DNA from 3 places in the Streptomyces sp. AgN23 genome. Region 1 is predicted to be linked to each of the others. Evidence: predicted binding sites of a transcription regulator. Region 1 holds the regulator's gene; each other region holds the start of a gene.
What was found. The regulator HrcA, encoded in region 1, represses chaperone genes, less so after heat shock. The targets are predictions, from matches to a motif close to TTNGCACTCNGNNNNNCNGAGTGCNAA.
Positions count from the first base shown of each region.

Region 2: the regulator HrcA is predicted to act here: its motif matches at 2,650-2,676, upstream of groES (co-chaperone GroES).
Region 3: the regulator HrcA is predicted to act here: its motif matches at 1,895-1,921, upstream of AS97_RS27785 (FmdB family zinc ribbon protein).

Region 1 is NZ_CP007153.1:3,823,919-3,828,700, forward strand. Features, by position in the region: gene AS97_RS16900 (nitronate monooxygenase) at 1-261, opposite strand, end outside; gene dnaJ (molecular chaperone DnaJ) at 462-1,595, opposite strand; gene hrcA (heat-inducible transcriptional repressor HrcA) at 1,596-2,612, opposite strand; gene AS97_RS16915 (MBL fold metallo-hydrolase) at 2,778-3,500, shown strand; gene AS97_RS16920 (DUF3097 domain-containing protein) at 3,586-4,407, shown strand; gene hemW (radical SAM family heme chaperone HemW) at 4,466-4,782, opposite strand, start outside.
Region 2 is NZ_CP007153.1:6,192,340-6,197,121, reverse strand. Features, by position in the region: gene AS97_RS26980 (SDR family oxidoreductase) at 1-216, shown strand, start outside; gene groL (chaperonin GroEL) at 475-2,100, opposite strand; gene groES (co-chaperone GroES) at 2,192-2,500, opposite strand; gene AS97_RS26965 (polysaccharide deacetylase family protein) at 2,822-3,829, opposite strand; gene AS97_RS26960 (class I SAM-dependent methyltransferase) at 3,821-4,782, shown strand, end outside.
Region 3 is NZ_CP007153.1:6,382,615-6,387,396, forward strand. Features, by position in the region: gene AS97_RS49060 (hypothetical protein) at 1-83, opposite strand, end outside; gene AS97_RS27780 (S-methyl-5'-thioadenosine phosphorylase) at 567-1,412, opposite strand; gene AS97_RS27785 (FmdB family zinc ribbon protein) at 1,510-1,884, opposite strand; gene AS97_RS27790 (potassium/proton antiporter) at 2,061-3,566, opposite strand; gene AS97_RS27795 (penicillin acylase family protein) at 3,801-4,782, shown strand, end outside.

The DNA of each region.
Region 1 (4,782 bases):
CGCCCGGTAGGCCCCGACGGCGGCCGTGTCGGCGTTGGACGGCTGCGGCATGAACAGATTGACACCGAAGTGCCGTCCGGTCAGCCCTCGCAGCTGTTTGATCTCCTCATACATCGCTTCCGGCGTCTTGTAGCCGGCAGCGAGGAAACCGAGACCACCGGCCTCGGAGACAGTGGCGGCGAGCTGCGGGCAGGAGGCTCCACCCGCCATCGGCGCCTGCACGATCGGGTACCGGTAGAGATCGGTCAGCGCGGAGGACATGGCCACATCGTGCCATGCCCTCCACACGGGCTCACCACCGGATCAGCGGTGCTGCGGGCGTCGGCGGCGCTACCGGCCGTACCCCCGGCCGGAGCGCCTACCGCCCGTTGAACGCGTCCTTCAGCCGCGAGAACAGCCCCTGCTGCCCCGGCTTACCGCACTCCCCCGGGGGACAACCCCCGTACCCCCGGCCGGAGCGCCTACCGCCCGTTGAACGCGTCCTTCAACCGCGAGAACAGCCCCTGCTGCCCCGGCTTGAATTCGCCGACCGGGCGCTCCTCGCCGCGCAGCTTGGACAGCCGCCGCAGCAGCTCCTCCTGCTCCGGGTCGAGCTTGGTCGGGGTGGTCACCTCGACATGCACGATCAGGTCGCCCCGGCCGCCGCCCCGAAGATGGGTGATGCCGCGCTGGTGCAGCGGGATCGACTGGCCGGACTGGGTGCCGGGCCGGATGTCGACCTCCTCCAGGCCGTCCAGCGTCTCCAGCGGCACCTTGGTGCCCAGCGACGCCGCCGTCATCGGGATGGTCACCGTGCAGTGCATATCGTCGCCGCGCCGCTGGAAGACCGGGTGCGGGACCTCGTGGATCTCCACATACAGGTCGCCCGCCGGGCCGCCGCCCGGTCCGACCTCGCCCTCACCGGCCAGCTGGATCCTGGTGCCGTTGTCCACACCGGCGGGGATCTTCACGGTCAGGGTGCGCCGCGAGCGGATCCGGCCGTCGCCCGCGCACTCCGGGCACGGGGTGGGCACCACGGTGCCGAAGCCCTGGCACTGGGGGCACGGCCGCGAGGTCATGACCTGACCCAGGAAGGACCGCGTCACCTGGGAGACCTCACCGCGGCCACGGCACATGTCACAGGTCTGCGCCGAGGTGCCCGGCGCCGCGCCCTCGCCGCTGCACGTGGTGCAGACGACCGCGGTGTCGACCTGGATGTCCTTGGTGGTCCCGAACGCGGCCTCGTTGAGCTCCACGTCCAGACGGATCATCGCGTCCTGACCGCGCCGGGTCCTGGAGCGCGGACCGCGCTGCGAGGCGGTGCCGAAGAACGCGTCCATGATGTCGGAGAAGTTGCCGAAGCCCCCGCCGAAGCCTCCGGCGCCACCGCCGCCGGCCCCGGACATCGGGTCCCCGCCCAGGTCGTAGACCTGCTTCTTCTGTGGGTCCGACAAGACCTCGTAAGCGGCGTTGATCTCCTTGAACCGCTCCTGGGTCTTCGGATCCGGGTTCACATCCGGATGCAGCTCGCGTGCGAGCCGGCGGAATGCCTTCTTGATCTGGTCCTGCGAGGCATCACGCGGCACGCCCAGGACTGCGTAGTAGTCCGTCGCCACTTACGACTCCGCCAGGATCTGTCCGACGTAACGTGCCACTGCGCGTACCGCTCCCATCGTTCCGGGGTAGTCCATGCGGGTCGGTCCGACCACGCCGAGTTTGGCGACCGCCTCGTCGCCGGAACCGTAGCCGACCGCGACGACCGAGGTGGCGTTGAGCCCCTCGTGAGCATTCTCATGCCCGATCCGCACGGTCATACCCGAGTCCTTGGCCTCGCCCAGCAACTTGAGGAGGACGACATGCTCCTCGAGTGCCTCCAGGACGGGCCGGATCGTCAGGGGGAAATCATGCACGAAACGCGTGAGGTTCGCGGTGCCGCCGATCATCAGCCGCTCCTCGGTCTCCTCCACCAGCGTCTCGAGCAAGGTCGACAACACGATCGAGACGGTCCCCCGGTCCTCCTGTTCGAAGGACTCCGGAAGATCCTGCACCAACTGCGGCACATCCGCGAAACGCCGACCCACGACCCGGCTGTTGAGCCGGGCGCGCAGATCGGCCAGCGAGTCCTCGGTGATCGGAGTGGGGCAGTCCACCATGCGCTGCTCCACCCGGCCGGTGTCCGTGATCAGCACCAGCATCACCCGGGCCGTGGCCAGCGGCAGCAGCTCCACATGGCGCACCGTCGAGCGGGTCAGCGACGGATACTGCACCACCGCCACCTGCCGGGTCAGCTGCGCCAGCAGCCGGACCGTACGGCCCACCACGTCATCGAGGTCGACCGCGCCGTCCAGGAAGTTCTGAATGGCCCGCCGCTCCGGGCTGGACAGCGGCTTCACTCCGGCCAGCTTGTCCACGAAGAGGCGATAGCCCTTGTCGGTGGGGATCCGCCCGGCGCTCGTATGCGGCTGGGCGATGAACCCCTCGTCCTCCAGAGCGGCCATGTCGTTACGCACCGTGGCCGGGGAGACCCCCAGCCGGTGCCGCTCGGTGAGCGCCTTGGAGCCGACCGGCTCCTCCGTCCCCACATAGTCCTGGACAATGGCACGCAGCACCTCGAGTCTGCGTTCGCTGAGCACCCCGCGCACCTCCAGTCCAGCGGTCTCATCAGATCGTCCGCCCTGGCACTCACCGGGCACGAGTGCCAGAACCCCTCCGCCAGTGTACGGCGGGGTGCGGTGGCATGGGCAAGAGCCGCCGCTGGCAGCAACTCTCCCCCATCCCCGTTGAGCTAGCGTCGCGGTATGGAGACGTGTTGGGAAGAGGCAGGCTGGGAGCGGCTCGCGCCCGGTGTGGCCCGCCGTCGGTTGCCGGAGTGGGACGAGACGGTCGGCGTGGTCGTCGGCCGGACCGACATCCTCGTCGTGGACACCGGCGCGACCCTGCGCGCCGGGGCCGAGCTGCGCGCCCTGATCACCCGGCTGACCGGCCGCCGCCCCACCCGGATCGCGCTCACCCATCCGCACTTCGACCACGTCCTGGGCTCGGCCGCCTTCGCGGGCTGCCAGGTGTACGGGGCCATGGGCATGGACGAGCTGCTGCGCCGTGAGCGGGAGACACTGCGCGAGGACGCGATCCGCCACGGGGTGGAACAAAACGCCGCCACCGAGGCCGTGGACCATCTGGTCGGCCCGCACCACCTGGTCTCCGGCGAGCTCACCTTGGACCTGGGCGACCGGCAGGTGCTGCTGGCCAATGTGGGGCCCGGCCACACCGCCCATGACCTGGCCGTTCTGGTGCCCGGCCGGCCCGAGGTGGTCTTCTGCGGCGATCTGGTGGAGGAGTCCGGCACGCCGCAGGCCGGGCCCGACGCGATCCCCGGCCGCTGGCCCGCCGCCCTCGACCGGCTGCTCGCCCTCGGCGGCCCGGACGCGCGGTATGTCCCGGGGCACGGCTCGGTCGTGGACGCCGGGTTCGTCCGGGCCCAACGTGACGAATTGGCGGCCCGCTTCGGCGTGTCCCTCTAGGTGTCCGCCCAGCCGCCCAACTAGGCGTCCACCTAGTTGTCCGCACCGCAGGAGCGGGGGGTCGTCGCGCGCTATCGTCATCCGGATGCGACAGTACGACCCGGACCTGACCCCGCCCTGGAAGCGGCAGCGGCCCGCCCCCGAGGTCCCCGCCGAACCGGACCTCGTCGTGGAGGAGGTCACCACCGGCTTCTGCGGCGCCGTGATCCGCTGTGAGAAGACGGCCCAGGGCCCCACGGTCACTCTGGAGGACCGCTTCGGCAAACATCGCGTCTTCCCCATGGAGCCGCGCGGTTTTCTGCTCGAGGGGCGTGTCGTCACCCTCGTACGCCCGCGCGCGGCGGCCCCCAGTGCGCCCCAGCGCACGGCCTCGGGGTCGATCGCCGTTCCGGGAGCGCGCGCGAGGGTCGCCCGTGCGGGGCGCGTCTACGTCGAGGGGCGCCATGACGCGGAGCTGGTGGAGCGGGTCTGGGGCGACGATCTGCGCATCGAAGGCGTCGTCGTGGAGTACCTGGAGGGCGTCGACGACCTGCCCGCCATCGTCGACGACTTCTCCCCCGGCCCGGACGCCCGGCTCGGCGTCCTCGTCGACCATCTGGTGACGGGCTCCAAGGAGTCCCGTATCGCCGGGCAGGTCACCGGCGAGCATGTGCTGGTCCTCGGCCACCCCTATATCGACATCTGGGAGGCCGTGAAGCCGTCCTCCGTCGGCATCCGGGCCTGGCCGACAGTGCCGCACGGCCAGGACTGGAAGAAGGGCGTCTGCCGCGCCCTGGGCTGGCCGGAGAACACCGGGGCCGCCTGGCAGCGGATCCTGTCCTCGGTCCACTCCTACAAGGACCTCCAGCCGGAGCTCCTGGGCCGGGTGGAGGAATTGATCGACTTCGTGACGGCCCCGCAGGGCTGACGGCCCCCGTCCCCACAGGGCTGACGGCTCCCGTCCCCACAGGGCTGACGGTCCCGTCTCAGTCCACCAGGTCCCGCACCACCGCGTCCGCCAGCAGCCGCCCGCGCAGCGTGAGCACGGCCCGCCCCCGTCCGTACGGCTCCGGGTCCAGCAGACCGTCCTCCAGCGCCCCGGCCGCGGCCACGGCCCCGGCCGGGCGCAGCAGCTCCAGCGGGCAGCCCTCGACCAGCCGCAGCTCCAGCAGGATCCGCTCCACCCGGCGCTCCTCGGCGGTCAGCAGCTCCCGGCCCGCGCCGGGCGACCTGCCCTCGCCCAGGGCCTGTGCGTACGCCCCGGGGTGCTTCACGTTCCACCACCGCACGCCGCCCACATGGC
Region 2 (4,782 bases), 2.4 Mb from region 1:
GCGCGAGCGGGAATCAAGCAGGACAGCGTCCCGAGCTGGATGTGGCTGGACGCGGACCGGCTGGTCACGGCGGCCCTGAAGGATTTCGCCCGGGGCAAGTCCCTGTCCATCCCGGACCCGCGCTACAAGGCGATGTCAAGCCTGGCCAAGCTGGCCCCACGCTCGGCCCTCTCCACCCTCTCCTCCAAGGTCGGGCGCCCGCCGGCGAAGGCGTAGCCCGGGCCCCCGGGGGCCAATACCGAGTGCGGGCCGTGGGCGCCTCCGGCGGACAGCCCCCACCCCGCCCCTTCCCGCAGCATCAATATGCGGCTCCGCCGCGTGGGGAGGCTCCGCCCCCTCGCCCCCGCCGGGGGTCCGCCCCGGACCCCGCTCCTCAAACGCCGGAGGGGCTGAATTCGCACAACGAAGGCGCGGCCGCCCCCAGGGCGGCCGCGCCTTCGCACAGCAAGCAGCTGCGTGCAAAACGCCGGGGCGTCAGTGCGCGTGACCGTGGCCGTGGCCCCCGGCCTCAGCCTCTTCCTCGGCCGGCTTCTCGACCACCAGCGTCTCGGTGGTGAGCAGCAGCGAGGCGATCGACGCCGCGTTCTCCAGCGCGGAGCGGGTGACCTTGACCGGGTCGATGACGCCGGCCTTCACCAGGTCGCCGTACTCCTCGGTGGCCGCGTTGTAGCCGTGGCCCTTCTCGAGCTCGGCGACCTTCGAGGTGATGACGTAGCCCTCGAGACCGGCGTTCTCGGCGATCCAGCGCAGCGGCTCGACCGCGGCACGGCGGACCACCGCGACACCGGTGGCCTCGTCGCCCTCCAGGCCCAGGCTGTTCTCCAGCACCTTCGCGGCGTGGACCAGCGCGGAGCCACCACCGGAGACGATGCCCTCCTCGACCGCGGCGCGGGTCGCGGAGATGGCGTCCTCCAGACGGTGCTTCTTCTCCTTGAGCTCGACCTCGGTGGCCGCGCCCACGCGGATCACGCACACGCCGCCGGCCAGCTTCGCGAGCCGCTCCTGCAGCTTCTCGCGGTCCCAGTCGGAGTCCGTGGCCTCGATCTCGGCCTTGATCTGGTTGACGCGGCCGGTGACCTCGTCGCTCTTGCCGCCACCGTCGACGATCGTGGTGTCGTCCTTGGTGACGGTCACGCGGCGGGCGGTGCCCAGCACGTCCAGACCGACCTGGTCCAGCTTGAGGCCGACCTCTTCGGCGATGACGGTGCCGCCCGTAAGGGTGGCGATGTCGCCGAGCATGGCCTTACGGCGGTCACCGAAGCCCGGGGCCTTCACCGCGACGGCGTTGAAGGTGCCGCGGATCTTGTTGACGACGAGGGTCGAGAGGGCCTCGCCCTCCACGTCCTCGGCGATGATCAGCAGCGGCTTGCTGGCGTTGGCCTGGATGATCTTCTCCAGGAGCGGCAGCAGGTCCTGGATCGAGGCGATCTTGCCCTGGTGGATCAGGATGTACGGGTCCTCGAGGACGGCCTCCATCCGCTCCTGGTCGGTGACCATGTACGGCGAGAGGTAGCCCTTGTCGAAGGCCATGCCCTCGGTGAAGTCGAGCTCCAGACCGAAGGTGTTGGACTCCTCGACGGTGATGACACCGTCCTTGCCGACCTTGTCCATCGCCTCGGCGATCAGCTCGCCGACCTGCTTGTCCTGCGCGGACAGCGCGGCCACGGCGGCGATGTCGGACTTCTCGTCGATCGGGCGGGCGGTGGCCAGCAGGTCGTCCGAGACGGCCTTGACCGCCGCGTCGATGCCCTTCTTGAGGGCGGCCGGGGAGGCGCCCGCGGCCACGTTCTTCAGGCCCTCGCGGACCAGGGCCTGGGCCAGCACGGTCGCGGTGGTGGTGCCGTCACCCGCGATGTCGTTGGTCTTGGTCGCCACCTCCTTGACGAGCTGGGCGCCCAGGTTCTCGTACGGGTCCTCGATTTCGACCTCGCGGGCGATCGTGACACCGTCGTTGGTGATGGTCGGAGCACCGAACTTCTTGTCGATGACGACGTTGCGACCACGGGGGCCGATCGTCACCTTGACGGTGTCCGCAAGCTTGTTGACGCCGCGTTCGAGGGCGCGACGGGCGTCCTCGTCGAACTTCAGGATCTTCGCCATGAGTTGCGTATGTCCTCTCAAACGAACCGCGCCCCGACCCCGGTTTCAGACGCGGGCACCGGGGCACGGCTCATAGGCAAAACTTCGGTGATTACTTCTCGACGATCGCGAGGACGTCGCGAGCCGAGAGGACGAGGTACTCCTCGCCGCTGTACTTCACCTCGGTACCGCCGTACTTGCTGTAGAGCACGACGTCACCGACGGAGACGTCGAGCGGAAGGCGCTTGCCGTCCTCGAAGCGGCCCGGGCCCACGGCCAGGACGACGCCCTCCTGGGGCTTTTCCTTGGCGGTGTCCGGAATGACCAGGCCTGAGGCCGTGGTCTGCTCGGCGTCGAGCGGCTGGACCACAATGCGGTCCTCGAGCGGCTTGATGGCAACCTTGGAGCTGGTGGTCGTCACGATCCGACCTCCCCCTTCGGAGATCTCACGGGGTCAACTGTCTGAGGTGGCGACCAGGTGGATCCGTCGTCGCGGGTGCCGGACCTGCCCGTCGCTGTATCCCTTGGCACTCATCGGTCCCGAGTGCCAGCCTCGACATTATGACGCGGTTAGCACTCAGTCAACTAGAGTGCCAAGCGACGTGGTGGCGGACCGCTGTGCGGCACCTCGTCGGCGCCCCCTCCCGGCCCTGTGTCCGCCACGAGAACGTCGCGCTCCGGCCCGCGGCGCCTCCCGGCCCGGCCGGGTCCCCGACGCCTCCGGGACCGGAGCGCGGCGCCGTCAGATGTAGTCCTCCAACCGGGCCACCGTGAACCCCTGCGCCTGGATCTCCCGCAGCAGAGAAGTGATCATGTCGGTCATCGTCGCGCCCTTCGACAGGTCCGGGCCGCGGAAGTGGGCGAGGATGATGTCCCCGGGCCGGAGCCCGTCGCCCGAGCGGTACGCCAGCCCATCGGGCTCCATCTCGGCGCGCCACAGCACCACCTTCCGCAGTCCGCACTCCGCCGCCGCCCGCAGCGTGGTCCTGTCGTACTCCCCGTAGGGCGGGCGGAAGAGGCGGGGTTCGAGGCCGAGGCTGCGGTGGAGGACGTCCTGCTGGCCGCAGATCTCGTGGAGCTGGGTGTCATAGTCCTGGCCCGCGAGCTTGGGGTGGGTGAGGGTGTGGTTGCCGATCCGGTTGCCGAGTTCACGCAGTCGGCCGAAGTAGTCGTAGTGGTCGCCGATCACCTCGTCCTCCAGGAACTGCGTGAACGGCAGGCCGAGGTCCCGCGCCTGGTCGACGAAGGCCGGGTCCTTCTCGATCCCGTCGTCGAGCGTGAGGAAAACCACCCGATCGGTGGTGGCCACCCGGCGGATGACCGTCGGCAGCCCGGGTGTCGGCGGCCAGATCGCCGCGGGCGGCGGCTTGACGGCGGGCGGGCGCGGCGGCGGGGCCAGCGGCCGGTCGAGCCCCCAGCGGCGGTACGCACCGGGGAACGCCGCCGGGGCCGAGGGCGGCGAGCCGTCCTCGTGCCCGCTCCCGGACGTCGGCGCGCCGGATGTCCCGGACGGGGCGTGCGGGGCGGCGGAGGCCGACGACGGCGGATCGGCCGCCTTCCCCGCCCCGCTGTGCGGCCTCGGCGAACCGAGCGCCCCACAGCCGGTGAGCGCGACCGCCGCGGTGAGGACCAGAAACCTCGAAAGACCAGCTTTGATCATCATCACAGAAGTGATCTTCAGCTCCGCGGCGCGGACCCGCGCGCCGAGCGGGGTGCGAATGCCCCCCTGGGAGCGGGGAGAATGGGCCATGTGGACGTTGACGCCTTCGACTCACTGCTCGGCGACGAGGGGCAGGCGCTGCTCTCCGGACTCCGCGACTACGACCCGGCGAAGGAGCTCGCCACCGCGACGCGGCTGCGCCGGGACCATCCCCCGGCGCTGGTCTCGGCGGCCCTGACCCAGGCCACGCTGCGGCAGCGCGCGGTGGCCAAATTCGGCTCCGAGGACGCGCACCGCATGTACTTCACGCCGAACGGCGTGGAGCAGTCCACCCGCACCTCCGTCGCCGCGTACCGCGCCGCCCGCCTCGCGGAGTTCGGCGTCCGCCGCACGGCCGATCTGTGCTGCGGCATCGGCGGCGACGCGATCGCGCTCGCCCGCACCGGGATCTCCGTCCTCGCCGTCGATCGCGACCCGCTGACCTGCGCCGTCGCCCGCGCCAACGCCCAGGCGCTCGGCCTGGCCGAGCTCATCGAGATCCGCTGCGCCGATGTCACCGACATCGACACCCGGTCCTTCGACGCGGTCTTCGTCGACCCGGCCCGGCGCGGCGGCCGGGGCCGCGTCTTCGACCCCGAGGCGTACTCCCCGCCCCTCTCCTGGGCCATCGAGGCCGCCCGCACCACCCCGCGCGCCGCCCTCAAGATCGCCCCCGGCGTGCCGCACGAGGCGGTCCCCGAGGACGCGGAGGCCGAGTGGATCTCGGACCACGGCCAGGTGAAGGAGGCCGTCCTGTGGTTCGGCACCGCCCGCCCCGGGCTGCGCCGCGCCACCCTTCTGCCGAGCGCCCACTCCCTCGTCGGCACCCCGCACCTCCCCGCCCCCGAGCCCGGCCCGGTCGGCCGCTGGCTCTACGAGCCGGACGGGGCCGTCATCCGCGCCCATCTCGTCGCCGATGTCGCGGCCCGCGTCGGCGGCAGGCTGATCGACCCGACGATCGCCTACATCACGACGGACGAGCTGCGCCCGACGCCGTTCGCCAC
Region 3 (4,782 bases), 2.6 Mb from region 1:
GTGGCCAGCACATCCACCCGGTCACCGGGGTGCAGCAGCCGCACCGTCGCCGCGTCGGCGATCCGGACTGGCGCCGACACCATCGCAGGGCGTGGGCCGTCTCGCCGCTCCTCGCCCGCCGGAGCGGGCGCCCGCGAGGACTCGGTGTCCGTGTGGCCCCGGCCGGGGGTGCCGCGGCCGCGAGTGCCGCGGCCGTCAGCGCCAGCCCGGCCGCCATCGCACGGCGCCGCCGCCGCACGGCCCGCCGCAGCCGGAATCCGCCGGTGCGCTCGGTGCGCACCGGATCGAAGCGTGGCACCGCGCGGGCCGGGGGAGCGGAGCGGGGTAACGCGAGGGTGGGGGTGGGGGACGGATGGGACATGGCACGTCACCGCCTGCCGTGAGGGACCGGGTGCTTCTGGCCCCCTCACCATGCCCGCCCCCACCCGATCCCGCTCGGGCCTGTGGACGGTCACCGGGCTGTGGACAACTCGGTCACCCGGGCCAGCGATATCCGCCCCGGCGTGCCCTCCCCGTGGCCTCCCCGCGCCTTCCCGGTGGCCTCCCCGCGCCCTGCCGCACCGTCCCTACGGAAGCTCGATCCCCAGGTCCCAGCCGTCGTGGGCGTGGGTGCACAGGCAGTCCCGTGCGGAGCTTTCCGGCAGCTTGCCCACCGCGTCGAAGAGCACCTCACGCAGTCGGCCCACGTTCTCCCCGAAGACCTTCAGCACCTCGGTGTGGGTGACGCCCTCACCCGTCTCCACCCCCGCGTCCAGGTCGGTGACCAGAGTCAACGACGTGTAGCAGAGCCCCAGTTCACGGGCGAGCACCGCCTCCGGGTGGCCCGTCATGCCGACAACGGACCAGCCCTGCGCCGCATGCCAGCGCGATTCGGCCCGGGTGGAGAAGCGCGGCCCCTCGATCACGCACATCGTCCCGCCGTCCACCGGCTCCCAGCCGCGTCCGCGCGCCGCGGCCACGGCCGCGTTCCGCCCCACCGGGCAGTACGGGTCGGCGAAGGTGGTGTGCACGACGTTCGGAATCCGGCCGTCCGGCAGCGGCTCGCCGTCGAAGTAGGTCTGCGTACGCGCCTTCGTGCGGTCCACCAGCTGGTCGGGGACGAGCAGCGTGCCGGGTCCGTACTCCGGCTGCAGCCCGCCCACCGCGCACGGGCCGAAGACCTGCCGCACCCCGAGCGAGCGCAGGGCCCAGAGGTTGGCGCGGTAGTTGATGCGGTGCGGCGGCAGGTGGTGCTCGCGGCCGTGCCGCGGGAGGAAGGCGACCCGTCGCCCCTCGATGTCGCCGAGAACGAGCGAGTCGCTCGGCGCCCCATAGGGAGTCTCCACAGTGATCTCGGTCACGTCGTCGAGGAACGTGTAGAACCCCGATCCCCCGATGACCCCTATGTCTGCTTGCCTGCTGGTCTCGACCATGCGATCACCCTAGCCACCCGCGTCCGCGCGAACGGCACCCCGCCTCCTCCCGGTGGAGGCGGCGGGGTGCCGATGAAGCCGAAGACGGGTGGCCGGGTCAGGCGGCCGAACTCGACGACGAGGACGACGAAGACGAGGAGGACGCCGAGGACGGCGACGAAGACGCCGACGACGAAGACGTCGAGGAGGAGGATGAGGAAGAAGAGTCCGAGGACGAAGACGAGGAAGACGACGAGTCGGAGCTCTCGCTCTTCGCCGCCGGCTTGCTGGAACCGCCGCTCGTGCTGCTGGACGAGGAGCGGCTGTCGTTCCGGTAGAACCCGGAGCCCTTGAACACGATGCCGACGGCGGAGAACACCTTCTTCAGGCGTCCCTTGCAGTTGGGGCACTCGGTGAGCGCGTCGTCGGTGAACTTCTGCACCGCCTCGAGGCCCTCGCCACACTCGGTGCACTGGTACTGGTAGGTCGGCACGTTCTTCCTCCTGGCACTCTCACTCAATGAGTGCTAACGACGCTCCATAGTGCAGTATTCCTGCGCGTCAGTCCACTGGGACGGGATAGACGGTGATCGAAGCCACCGTCAGAGGCCCCTCCCGGCTCTTGGCCCGAAGCCTTCGCGGGCTTTCGCGGGCCCCCGCTCCCGCCCCCTCAGCCCGCTCCCGTGCCCAGCCAGCCCGCCAGCTTGCCGCCTTGGCCCACTGCCCGCAGCCGCCGCTCCGCCGCGTCGCGCACCGGGTCCGTGGCCACCACCAGCAGCTCGTCGCCGCGGCGCAGCATCGTCGAGGGCAGTGGTACGAAGCTGGTCCCGCCCCGGACCACCAGGGTGACCGCGGCCCCTGTGGGCAGCCGCAGCTCGCCTACCTCGACGCCGTGCATCTTGGACGACTGGGGGATCGACACCGACAGCAGATGGCCGCGCAGCCGCTCCAGGGGCGCCGATTCGATGCCCAGGTCGGCCGGCTCGGGTTCCTCGAGCCGCAGCCGGGTGGCGAGCCAGGGCAGCGTCGGCCCCTGGATCAGGGTGTAGACGATCACCAGCACGAAGACGATGTTGAAGATCCGGCTGCTGCCGGGCACATCGCTGACCACCGGGATGGTTGCCAGGACGATCGGCACCGCCCCGCGCAGCCCGGCCCAGGACAGCAGTGCCTTCTCCCGCCAGGGCAGCGGGAACGGCGCCGTGCTGACCAGGACCGACACCGGCCGGGCCACCACGGTCAGCACCAGCCCGACCGCGAGGGCGGGCAGGACGTCATCGCCCAGCTCATGCGGGGTGACCAGCAGTCCCAGCAGGACGAACATCCCGATCTGGGCGAGCCAGCCCAGCCCCTCGGCGAAGCCGCGCGTCGCCGGCCAGTGCGGCAGCCGTGCGTTGCCCAGGAGGAGGGCGGCGAGGTAGACGGCGAGGAAGCCGGACCCGTGCGCCAGCGCACCGCCCGCGTAGGCGGTCACCGCGATGGCGATCACCGCGATCGGGTACAGACCCGAGGCGGGCAGCGCCACATGCCGCAGGCCGTACGCGCCCAGCCAGCCGATCGCGAGGCCGATCACCGCGCCGATCGCCAGCTCCAGGGCGATCGTGCCGATCAGGGCGTACCAGGACTCCATGGGGCCCTGGCTGGAGACGGCGACCACCAGGATCACCACGGGGGCGTCGTTGAAGCCCGACTCGGCCTCCAGGACGCCCGTGAGCCGCTTGGGCAGTGGCACCGTGCGCAGTACCGAGAAGACCGCCGCCGCGTCCGTGGACGACACCACCGCGCCGATGATCAGCGCCTGCCGCCAGTCCAGTCCCACCACATAGTGCCCTGCGGTCGCGGTGAGCCCCACGCTCACCGCGACACCCAGGGTGGACAGGACGGCGGCCGCCGGCAGGGCGGGTTTGATCTCGCTCCACTTCGTGCCCAGACCGCCTTCGGCCAGGATGACGACCAGCGCGGCGTAGCCGAGGACCTGCGTCAGCTCGACGTCGTTGAAGGTGACGCCGATCCCGTCCGTGCCGATGGCGACGCCGATCCCGAGATAGATCAGCAGCGTGGGCAGCCCGCTGCGCGAGGAGATCCTTACGGCCACCACCGCGAAAAGCAGGACGAGCGAGCAGATCAACAGCAGTTCATTGAGGTGGTGAACAGTCAGGGGCCGACCCTTTCTCACGGGAGCGGAGGGGACGCTGCGAACAGGTCCCCTCCGACCGGAACTTCATTGCCTTACCTAACATTTTACGGGATCTTGACGCGAGCCTCCCACGAGGAGCCTTCGCCGAGGTGTACGAGCCCGCCCGGTGGCCGGTGCAATGCGTCAGTCATGACTCCGCGTAGGGGCGGCGACAGCGCTGCGCCTATGGTTGCTCCAGCACTCCAGGTTCACCCTGCCCCTCGAAGGACAGCGATGCCCGCCAACACAACCGGCTCTTCTCCCAAAAAGAAGAAGAGCCGACGTCTCCGCCTGATCGTGATCGCAGTCGTGCTGCTGCTCGTCGGGGGCGTCGGCTACGGCGCGTACTGGAGCATCAGTACAGTTCGTGCCTCATTCCCGGAGACCACGGGATCGCTGCAGCTGAAGGGGTTGTCCGGCCCCGTTCAGGTCAAACGTGACGGCTATGGGATACCTCAGATCTACGCCGGTACCTCCGAGGACCTCTTCCGGGCCCAGGGGTTCGTCCAGGCCCAGGACCGCTTCTGGGAGATGGATGTCCGCCGCCATATGACGGCCGGGCGGCTGTCGGAGATGTTCGGTTCCGGCCAGGTGGAGACCGACGCGTTCCTGCGCACCATGGGCTGGCACCGGGTGGCCAAGCAGGAGTACGACACCAAGGTGTCGCCCGCCACCAAGAAGTATCTGCGGGCCTACTCCGACGGCGTCAACGCCTATCTCAAGGACCACCAGGGCGATGCGCTGTCCGTCGAGTACGCGGCCCTGGACTTCAAGAACGACGGCTACAAGCCCGAGAAGTGGACCCCGGTCGACTCGCTGGCCTGGCTCAAGGCGATGGCCTGGGACCTGCGCGGCAATATGCAGGACGAGGTGGACCGCGCCCTGGCCTCCAGCAGGCTCAGCGCCAAGCAGATAGATGAGCTCTATCCGTCCTACCCGTACAGCCGGAACAAGCCGATCGTCCAGGGCGGCGGCGTCAGCGAGCTGACGGACGAGTTCGACCCCAAGGCCACCCCGGCGGGCTCCACGAGCGGTACGGGCGGCACGGCGGACGGAGGGGCCACCGGAGCCGGCCAGGGGCTGCAGAGCCAGCTCTCCTCGCTCTCCAGGACCCTGGACGACGTCCCGGCGCTGCTCGGCCCGAACGGGACCGGTATCGGCTCCAACTCGTGGGTCGTCTCCGGCAAGTACACGACCACCGGCAAGCCGCTGCTCG